DNA from 2 places in the Dolichospermum circinale AWQC131C genome. Region 1 is predicted to be linked to the other one. Evidence: riboswitches for the same ligand, from Rfam matches in the RefSeq annotation. Region 1 holds a riboswitch; the other holds the start of a gene.
What was found. A riboswitch is a leader RNA that binds a small molecule or an ion and turns the genes downstream of it on or off. The one in region 1 is predicted to bind cobalamin.
Positions count from the first base shown of each region.

Region 2: linked by a shared signal. The riboswitch ahead of cobG (precorrin-3B synthase) and the one ahead of ACIR131C_RS0109835 (energy-coupling factor ABC transporter permease) in region 1 are both predicted to bind cobalamin.

Region 1 covers NZ_KE384608.1:8,043-13,376, forward strand. Annotated here, with positions in the region: gene ACIR131C_RS0109820 (energy-coupling factor ABC transporter ATP-binding protein) at 1-289, opposite strand, end outside; gene cbiQ (cobalt ECF transporter T component CbiQ) at 264-1,076, opposite strand; gene ACIR131C_RS0109830 (energy-coupling factor ABC transporter substrate-binding protein) at 1,079-1,375, opposite strand; gene ACIR131C_RS0109835 (energy-coupling factor ABC transporter permease) at 1,362-2,141, opposite strand; cobalamin riboswitch at 2,164-2,326, opposite strand; gene ACIR131C_RS0109840 (YtxH domain-containing protein) at 2,453-2,821, shown strand; gene ACIR131C_RS22380 (hypothetical protein) at 2,833-3,237, shown strand; gene ACIR131C_RS0109850 (TPM domain-containing protein) at 3,421-4,230, shown strand; gene ACIR131C_RS0109855 (hypothetical protein) at 4,267-4,950, opposite strand; gene dapB (4-hydroxy-tetrahydrodipicolinate reductase) at 5,036-5,334, opposite strand, start outside.
Region 2 covers NZ_KE384651.1:47,052-52,385, reverse strand. Annotated here, with positions in the region: gene cobG (precorrin-3B synthase) at 1-1,282, opposite strand, end outside; adenosylcobalamin-variant (AdoCbl-variant) riboswitch at 1,333-1,456, opposite strand; gene ACIR131C_RS0119535 (Abi family protein) at 2,068-2,757, shown strand; gene ACIR131C_RS0119530 (bifunctional cobalt-precorrin-7 (C(5))-methyltransferase/cobalt-precorrin-6B (C(15))-methyltransferase) at 3,048-4,259, shown strand; gene mtnA (S-methyl-5-thioribose-1-phosphate isomerase) at 4,369-5,334, opposite strand, start outside.

The DNA of each region.
Region 1 (5,334 bases):
CTAATTGTTGTTCAGGATCTTGAAATACTAAACCGACTTTTTGCCTAATTTGACTGAGATATTGACGATTATAAATTAATGGTTCACCACACCATTTAACAACTCCAGAATTGGGTTTATATAGTCCATTAGCTAATAAAAATAGCGTTGTTTTACCACAACCATTTTGACCAATTAAGGCACAATTTTTTCCAGAAGGAATCCTCATCGTTAAACCATTTAAGACTGATTTTTGTGAACCGGGGTAAGTGTAATATACCTGCTCAAATTCGAGTAAATATTCCTGCATTTTGGTAAGTTTCTAATCCTATTAATATTACACAACCACAAATTGCTTCTATAGTATATCGTGGAGATAAACGATAACGACGGGGATGCCAAAATCGCAGTTCTCCTGCGAAACCTCGTGCTTGCAGTCCCAGGGCAAATTGACTATATTGTTGTAGAGTTCGCTGCAATAATTGTCCGATTAATAATGCTAAACTTTTCATGCTAGTATGCCAATTGCGGTAGCCATTACGAGAATTTTGTGCTGTCCATAATTCATTGGCTGTTTTTAGCAAAATGAAAATAAACCGATACATTAGTAATAACAAATCAGTTAAAAGCACTGGAAATTTCAACCAACGTAAAGTTTGCAAAATTTCTGTGAATGGGACAGTTAACATGAGAAAATATAAGCAAGAAACAGAGGCTAATGCTCTAGTTAAAATCCCCCATGCTTGAATGCTGCCACTCCGACTAATATAAATATAGAAGTTTCCAAAATTTAACCCGTAAAATGAATCTAATTTGACGATTTCTAGATGAGAAATTGTAACTCCATTGACCATTAATGCTGGTAAACTTGTCAAACAAAAAACTATGGTGAATATTAACAAGCGCCAATAAATTCCAGCGGGAATTTTGGCATAAATTACTGTCCAAATACTCATCCAAATTACTATCAAAATTTGCACTAAAGGATGACTACAAAGAGAAATAATCAGAGTCGTAAATGCAAAAATGAGTTTATGTTCTGGTGGTAATCTTCGCAGTTGATTAGTGTAAGCTAGGGTATCTAATTTTAAAGTCATTCTTAACTTCTTTCTCGTTTTGAACGTCCTTTATATACGCCAATTGCGTAACCAACTACTCCCGCACCTAAAGCTGCTTGAGAAGCAAATAATAAACTGGCTATTTCCCCACTAGCTGGTGTAAATGGTGATTGAAACCAAGGTTTATATTCAGGTTGTATTTCTGTAATAGCGGCTTTAGCTTTGTCATCAGAACCGCCAAACTTTCCATGGGGTACAAATATTAATGGTGCAACTCCTAATGCCAAAACTGCTAATATTAAAAACCAGTTATTTAAACTTTGATTAGATTGATTCATTACTGTGATTTCTTCCCTTGATTAATTGCAAAAGTTCTAATTCTTGAGGATTATAAGATTGTAACCAGTTCCAAACTAAGACAGTTAGTAATCCTTCACTAATTGCTAAGGGTACTTGAGTAAGGGCAAAAATTCCCGCGAATTTGGCAAATGAAGCGATAAATCCACCGACTGGTGCAGGAAAAGCCAAAGCAAGTTGGATAGAAGTGATAATATAGGTGAGTAAATCTGCCAAAGTTGCTGCTAAAAAGATGGCGATTTTTTGTTTACCAGTCAGCCGCATCGTCACATTATATATCCAGTATGCTGCAAAGGGTCCAGCGATCGCCATGGAAAAGGCATTTGCACCAAGTGTGGTCAAACCACCATGGGCCAGTAACAAAGCTTGAAACAACAATACCAAGCTACCCAAAACTGTCATAGTCAGCGGTCCAAACAGCACCGCACCTAATCCCGTTCCTGTGGGGTGAGAACAGCTACCTGTAACAGAAGGAATTTTCAACGCTGACAAGACAAAAGTAAAACCACCAGCTAAACCTAATAAAAGTTTCAATTCTGGGTTAGCTTGGGTAATGCGAGTTAGACTACGCAATCCTAAAATGAAAAATGGTAATGTTACAACCCACCAAAAAATTGCCCACTGCACTGGTAAAAAACCTTCCATAATGTGCATTGCGTAGGCAGGTTTGGGGAAACCAACTACCAAGTAAAAACTAATAACAGCCATTAGGGTGAGACTAACTAATGCCTGTTTTTTTCGGGACATAATCTGTACCTCGCAGATTTATATAAACGTAATTCTATCGGTGGGCATTCTGACTTACCATATTTTGGCTCACAGTTGCGGGACAGTGCCGGATTTGCACCAGACTTTCCCCCTTACGTCCAATAGTGCAGCGAGGTGTTAGCCATTGGCTGCTCCCCATCAGAACCGATGGTAACAACTATATCATTATTCCCAATAGAACTTAATTCTCTATACAACTTAGACAAAATCCGGGTGCTTTGTCACCCCAAATTTTCATCGCCAGGGTGCAAGATATAAGATAAGTTTTATAGAGTGGAAAATTAAAAAAAATGTCTAACAACCGTTCTGGAATTTTTATTGGCGGTTTGATGATAGGGGCTGCTATCGGTACTTTAGCCGGTTTGCTAGTTGCTCCCCGCACAGGCCGCGAAACCCGTAAACTTCTCAAAAAATCCGCTCATGCTATCCCTGAATTAGCTGAGGATATCTCTACCAGTGTACAAATTCAGGCAGATCGTATTTCTACTAACACCCTGCAAAACTGGGATGAAACTGTAGATAGACTGCGGGAAGCGATCGCTGTGGGTATAGATGCTACTCAGCGCGAAATCCAAGGTTTAAATCAGAAGAATACTGTTAATGTCAGCAGCATCGCAGACGACACCGATAATTTGACTCAAAAACTAGAACGTTTATAAATGAGATAACAGTGATTGATCCTTTATTTTGGTTGGGACTATCTATCCTCTTGGTTGCTGCTAGTCTCACGGCTGTTCTGGTGGCATCTATACCCGCTTTACAGGAGTTAGCCCGTGCCGCTCGCAGTGCCGAAAAATTCTTTGATACTCTTTCACGGGAGTTACCACCTACTCTTAATGCTATCCGCAACACCAGCTTAGAAATAACAGATTTAACTGATGATGTTAGTGAAGGTGTAAAAAGCGCTGGTCAAGTTGTCAAACAATTTGACCAAAGCCTAAATAGTGCCAAAAAACAAGCAGAAAATATTCAAGTTGGCACTCGTAGTGTTTTAATTGGTATTAAAGCTGCTTTGATAAGTTTCAACCGAAAAAAACCTGCTAAAAGAAGTGCTAGAACCCTAACTAATCAATGATCAATTACCAATAACCCAATAACATTACAGTTATCTCCAGTCTCTAATTTCTCAATCAGGTTTTGTTGATCTATCTAACTAATATTAGAGTAAAGTAAAGAAGTGTAAAGAAGTATCACTTTTACGTGACTCTTTGCAAAGCACTTGTTACATCATCCTGTTAATAATAGTATAAAAACGTTCATGCACCTGTGTTCTTGGCGACGAATTTTAGTATCAATTGCCCTATTTTGCTTTGCTGGGTCAATCTGGGCAATTAATTCTCCATCAGCCCTAGCTTATGAAAATCCCGATCTATTACCGGGCTTTGTCACACCAGTAGTAGATTTAGCAAAAACTCTCCCTGACCCCCAAGAAGAAAAATTAGTTAAAGAATTAGAACAGTTTGAAACTGATACTGGTTGGAAATTGCGCGTTTTAACCCAGTATGACCGCACCCCAGGTAGAGCAGTAATTAAATATTGGGGATTAGATGATAAAAGTATTCTCCTAGTCGCAGATGCCCGTGGTGGTAATATTCTTAGCTTTAGCGTGGGTGATGCAGTTTACCAATTCCTACCGCGCACCTTCTGGATTGAACTACAAACCCGCTTTGGTAACTTATACTTTGTCCGTGAACAAGGAGAAGATCAAGCCATTCTCCAGTCCTTAGATTCAGTTAAAGGTTGCTTACTTAAAGGCGGTTGTAATGTAGTTCCTGGACTGCCTAAAGAACAATGGATACTCACCCTTGTCACCTCCGCTGTGGGTGGAATTATTTGCGGTTTTGCCGCTCAACCCCGCAACGATAAACAAATACTGGCTTGGCAATGGGCGTTAATTTTTTCACCCTTATGGGGAATGTTATTTATTGCTTTCGGTATTGCTCCAGTTATCACCCGTACAAGTGACTGGTTGCCTCTAGTTCGCAATATTTCCGCTTTTGCTATTGGTGCTTTAGTGGCTTATTTATCCCCTGTTTTTAGTCGGCCTTCTTCAGAGGCTGAATCCTGAAAAGTTTAGGGGACTGGGGAATAGGGTATTTATTCTCTACCCCCCTTGTCTTCCTGAACGACGACGAGGTCTTCTTTCTTGGTTCCCACGTAAACGCATACTAACTTCATTAAAGAAGTCTCGGCGGAGATATGGATAATCACTTACCCATAGGTCACGACTAGGAATGTATATATCACTAAATTCTTCAATTGTGCTTAAATCAGCACGATTTGACATGACCACCATTTCAGCGATTTGACCACGAGTAATGGCTTTGTGGGCAGGACGTAGTGGGGCTTCAAATTCAACACTAAATCCTGTGTCGTCACCTATTTCTAAGTTAATCCGCTTTTCCCGGTTTTCAATAATTACTAACTCACCTTTACTGTTGACGGTTTCCTGTTTGCCCATTAACCGATCTGTAATCCACCAATCTAGCACTCGTCCCCGGAAAAATCCACTGTATTTGTAACGGCGGCATTTTCCATTGCGGATACTTGCTTGTAATATGGGATACCATAGCCAAAAGAAAGCACCAAATACCCCAAAAAAGAATATGAACCCAAATTCTAATCTAAACAAAAATTGTATCAGCAGTAGCACAGCCATGGTAACTACGGAGATTAATAGCCGCTGCAAAAAATTACTGAACTTTCCCCAATAGTATTTATATTGTGGTCCAGAGGCAATTAGGGGAATAATTTGTTCAAATTTTTGCCGAGTTAGGGGAACGATCATATTTTAGATTTGGGATTTTGAATTTTAGATTTTGGACTGGAAAAATCGCCAATCGAAAATTTATCACAGATGATTGCTGAGTGTTTTACAGTATTTTTTCTAGTCCATATACTAAAGATTTTAGCTGGTTAACTTTGCGTATGGCTAATAATACTCCTGGCATATAACAGGCGCGATCGCTGGTATCATGACGTAAGGTATAAATCTGTCCAGCAGCGCCGAAAATCACCTGTTGGTGGGCAATTAGTCCTGGTAAGCGTACACTATGAATTCTAATCCCTTCATCTGCTAAACTGCCTCTAGCTCCTGGTATTTTCTCCGTTTCTTCCACCATAGCAGTATTGAAGGTTTTACCCATTTCTGCCAAAAGTTGAGCAGTTTGAA
Region 2 (5,334 bases), on a different contig from region 1:
AAGTCACATATTCATGGAGCAAATGACCAAGAACATAAATTTGATAACCCGGAAAATTTTCACCGGTAACACCAAGTAAGGTAATATCAGCTTGGGTATGTTGAGCGCAAGATTTACTGCACCCACTAAAATGGATATTAACCGAACAATCTAAAATCATAAGATTTTCTAGGTATTTTGCCAAGTCTAAAGCATCATCTTTCGTTTCTGTGGCCGCAGCAGCACAACCTCGTTTCCCAGAACAAGCTACTAAAAAACTTTTGATGTCCGTTGGTGAATAGTTTAAACCCAAGTTGGTAATTTCTTTCTCAACTGCTATGATTTGATTTTGGGGAATGTCGCTTAATATTAAGTTTTGCCAAGGTGTTAACCTGATATTATCATCACCATATCTTTTCGCAAGATTAGCTAAACCTCTAATTTGATAGGTTTCTAGTCTTCCTAGAGGTAAAACAATACCAATGTAATATAACCCGCTTTGTTTTTGGCTATGAATGCCTATAAGATTTTTCTCTCGCAAAGACGCAGAGGCGGAAAGATAAGTTTTTTCAAGATTAAATGTGTTTGGATCTAATTTTTCTTTGACTTGGTGCAGATATTTTTCGATGGTGATGTGATTGATGATTTCTCGTAAACGTGGTTGACGACTGTTTTTAATGTCTATGTGTTTGAGATAAGTTTCTGCTAATGCTCCTAAAACTGCTATTGTTTCTACCGATTTAATTAAAATTCCCGTGTCTTTGGCTGGTTCTCTTTTTTCTCCATAACTGAGATATAATCGCCAATGGATATTGCTGTTAGTGATTTCTGCTGCTAAGATGATATCATTGGGGCGGTCTTTTACGGAAATTTTGCCTCCACCATCAAAACACACACTAAATTTCGCTGATAATTGGGAAAGATGAGAATGTGCTGTAATATATTTTTCCCAAGCTTTAACTAGGGGACGAGTATCTATTAGTTCTTGAGTATCAATACCCGCTGTAGGACTGGTCATAATATTGCGGATATGGTCTACACTAGCATTAGTAGAAGCTAAACCTAGTGCTTGTAATTTTTCCAGAACTTGAATATTTATCTCTTGTTTAATTTCTCTAATTTGGATATTAGCGCGGTTAGTAACATCAATATAGCCCCCACCATAATGATCAGAAATATCCGCTATGGCCTCAAATTGTTGAGAATTAATCATTCCCCCTGGTATTCTCAGACGACAGAGAAAACCATCTTGGGCTAATGTATTGTAAAATAACCCTGGACAAGCAGTCAATGGAAATTGCAAAATCGTGACTCCTTCTCTGTGTGACGCAGAGACAGAAATTGAGTAGATACCCTAGAATTGGCATTCTGACTTACCCAACTTTAGACTTGAGATTTTTAGTCAAATCCAAAATTGCTTTACAGTTGCGGCACAGTCCCGGAATTACACCGAAGTTTCCCAACCCTAAGTTTTAGCATTGTACCACAAAATCATATTTTATGGTATTGTCAATGAATTATGTTTCGCGCAAAGTCGCAAAGGAGCAGAGACGCAAAGGTAAGAGTTTAAACCCACATTTCGCAAATTCTTGATATTTTTGGTTTTATTGATTAATTTTATCCATACCTTGTCCATTTTTTGTAGGTCGGGTTAAGCAACAGCGCAACCCGACGCATTTGTTGGGTTATGGCTTCGCCACACTTCGTGAACGTACCTCAACCCAACCTACAAATCAAAACTTTTTTCAATTTGGACAAGGTATTGTTTATTACTACCGTTATTTCATTATAAACAATGAATTTAACAGAATATTTTTGTAGAACTTTCTGGAGCAAAATTTCTCCAAATATTGATAAATACACGAAATATTAAGTGATTTAAAAAATATTGTCTACTTTATATGATATTTCTATTAGAATAGTTAAATTAATTTCCATGACAATACCTCCTAAAATTATCACATTTAGGAGGCTGTCTTAGAAGATAAAATTAATTTCTTTACGCCAGGGTCGTAACTCGGTCAAACGAGACATAGGACGTTCTGGAGTCCACACCATCAAAAATAACAAAAATTATAATATTTGTCAATGCCTGAATCTAAACTAACAGAGGATGACCTAAAAGATATTTTACTGGCTTTTTCGGAAGCTCGCATGAAACCATATCTCAATGCGACCAATAACAGTTATAGTAATGCGATCAGAATATACCAAATCAATACTAAACTTTGTGAGGCACTGTATCCCAGTTTACATACTTTAGAAATTAGCCTTCGTAACCAAATAAACACTGTATTATCAGTCAAATATGATAATGATTGGTTTACTAACGGAAAGATTCAGTTAGAAAAATATGAACAAGAGACAATTAATACTGCTTTTAAGAAGTGCAATAATAATTTAAATAACTTAGTTCCTGAACTGAATTTTGGATTTTGGAAAAGCTTAATCCAAAAGGGATTTTATCAAAATACAATATGGAATCCTTGTAGCAAACAAATATTTAAATATGCTAAAAAATCTGAGAGAAATATAAATAGTATAAAATTGAAAATAAAAAATATACATAACTTACGTAACCGTACTTTCCATCATGAGCCTATTTGGAATTACCTAAACATTGACATTGTACATAGTGACATTCATTTTTTTATTAATTGGATTAATCCAAAAATTGGCAATTGGTTAAGAGAATATGATCGCTTTCCAGAAATATATGAAATTACATCAAACCAGCTTGATTTCATAAAAGTTTATCCAAATAAGAAGTTTTTATAAGATAGTTTTAGTGTGAACATAAAAGATGTTTATTAGCAGCAAAAAACCTAAGATTATAAATTTACATCGAACTCAGGTTGTAGGTAGTATTTATTTAGAATCACCAATATTGAGGGCAGAGTGCTTTGCTACCCTTTTCTTGTAAACTTGTCATTTTTATCCTTTCTCTAAATTTGCGAGCCTCGTCTTTACCATTTTTAGACTCTTCTCTACAAGACAAAATACTTTTATCCAATTCAAAGCACAACTTTACAACAAAACAAACAAAATATATATTTACCTCAAAAATTATGCAAAAATGGTTATCAATTATCGGTATCGGTGAAGATGGTTTAGCAGGGTTAAGTCCCCTAGCTGTTTCTTTTTTGAATAAGGCTAAAATCATCTTTGGTGGGGAACGTCATCTTTCCATGTTACCCCCTGACGACCACCGGGAAAAAATTCCCTGGAAATCACCTTTTCAAACTTCCATAAGCGACATTATCAGTCGTCGTGGCCAAGCAGTTTGTATTTTAGCTAGTGGCGACCCTCTATGCTATGGTGTGGGTACAAATATTCTTAAAGATATTAATATTTCGGAAATTACAATTATTCCTGCACCTTCGGCTTTTAGTCTAGCTTGTTCTCGACTAGGATGGTCTTTAACGGAGGTGGAAACTTTAAGTTTATGTGGTCGTCCGCTTTCTCTAGTCCAATGTTACATTTATCCCGGTGCAAAATTATTAATTTTGAGTGAGGGAAAACATACTCCCGCTAATGTGGCTGAAATTTTGACAAGTCGCGGTTATGGTAATAGTCAAATTACCGTTTTAGAAAAAATGGGTAATATTAACGAGAATCTTATAACAGATATCGCTACTAATTGGCAAGAAAAAAATATCGCCCCTTTAAATACTATTGCGGTGGAATGTATTGCTGATAAGGGAATAGTTGGTTTATCGAGATTTCCCGGTTTACCTGATAGTGCTTTTCATCATGATGGACAATTGACAAAAAGAGAAGTCCGAGCGGTGACTTTATCGAGTTTAGCACCTTTACCGGGAGAGTTGCTTTGGGATGTGGGCGCTGGTTGTGGTTCTATTTCTATAGAGTGGCTGCGAAGTGATAGGAGATGTCGAGCGATCGCTATTGAACAAAATGCCTCTAGAATAAATTATATTGCTGATAATGCGGCTGCTTTGGGAACACCAAATTTACAAATTATTGCGGGTAAAAGTACGGAAGTTATAGAAAATTTACCTCCACCCAACGCGATTTTTATTGGTGGTGGTGTGACAGAACCAAAAATCCTAGAAAATTCCTGGAATGCGTTACTTCCTGGGGGGAGAATGGTCGTTAATGTTGTCACATTAGAGGGTGAACTAATTTTATATCAATGGTATGAAAAAGTAGGAGGAAATTTTACCCGGATTGCGATTCAACGCGCTGAACCTATTGGGTCAAGATTTTTGGGTTGGAAAGCAATGTCCCCTGTTACCCAATGGATAGGAATCAAAAATTAAGAAAAATTAATCTGTATTTATTCATCCGCGTTTATCTGCGTTTATCTGCGTTTAATAATTATATAATTCATTCCCATACAGAGTATGGGAAAGAGAAAAAAGCAAGTATTTAGTTTTCTTTAGCCGTTAATAAATCACCTGGAGAAAAAGCACCATTTTCTGTAATAATCGCTGTAATTAAATCCGCAGGTGTGACATCAAAAGCCGGGTTATAAAATTCTACTCCTGGAGGGGTGAGAATAGTTTCACCTATTTGATATATTTCCCCTGGGTGACGTTCTTCAATGGGAATTTGACTACCATTAGCTATTTGAAAATCTATGGTGGATAAAGGTGCAGCGACAAAGAAAGGGATATGATGGGATTTGGCGACAATAGCTAAACTGTAAGTTCCGATTTTATTAGCAGTGTCACCATTAGCAGCTATTCTATCAGCGCCTACAACTACAGCATCTATTAAACCTTGTTTCATGCAGTGGGCGGCCATATTATCGGTAATTACTGTGACTGGAATCCCTTCTTGTACACATTCCCAAGCGGTGAGTTTTGCCCCTTGCAAGCGAGGACGGGTTTCATCTGCAAATACTCTAGCTAAACGTCCTTGTTTCCAAGCGGAACGGACTACACCTAAAGCTGTGCCATATCCGGCCGTGGCTAAAGCACCTGCGTTACAATGGGTGAGGATAATTAGTTTTTCCGGGGTTTGTGGTAACGCGCCTAGACCATGATCGCCTATAGCTTGACAAGTTTGTAAGTCTTCGGCATTGATATTTTTAGCTGTTTCTAAAAGAGTTTGCTGAATTTCTGCAACTGTTCCCAAAGTTTCATAAGCCGTTTGCATCATTCTACCAATTGCCCAAAATAAATTTACCGCAGTGGGACGGGTAGAACGCAATAAATTGGCCACTTTCTCTAGTTTAGCTAAAAACTCCTGGCGATCGCTGGTTTCAATTTCTCTAGCCCCTAAATACATTCCATAAGCAGCAGCCACTCCAATTGCTGGCGCACCTCTAACAATCATAGTGGTAATAGCTTCGGCCATATCTTGACTGCGGTGAATTTCCACCACTGTATA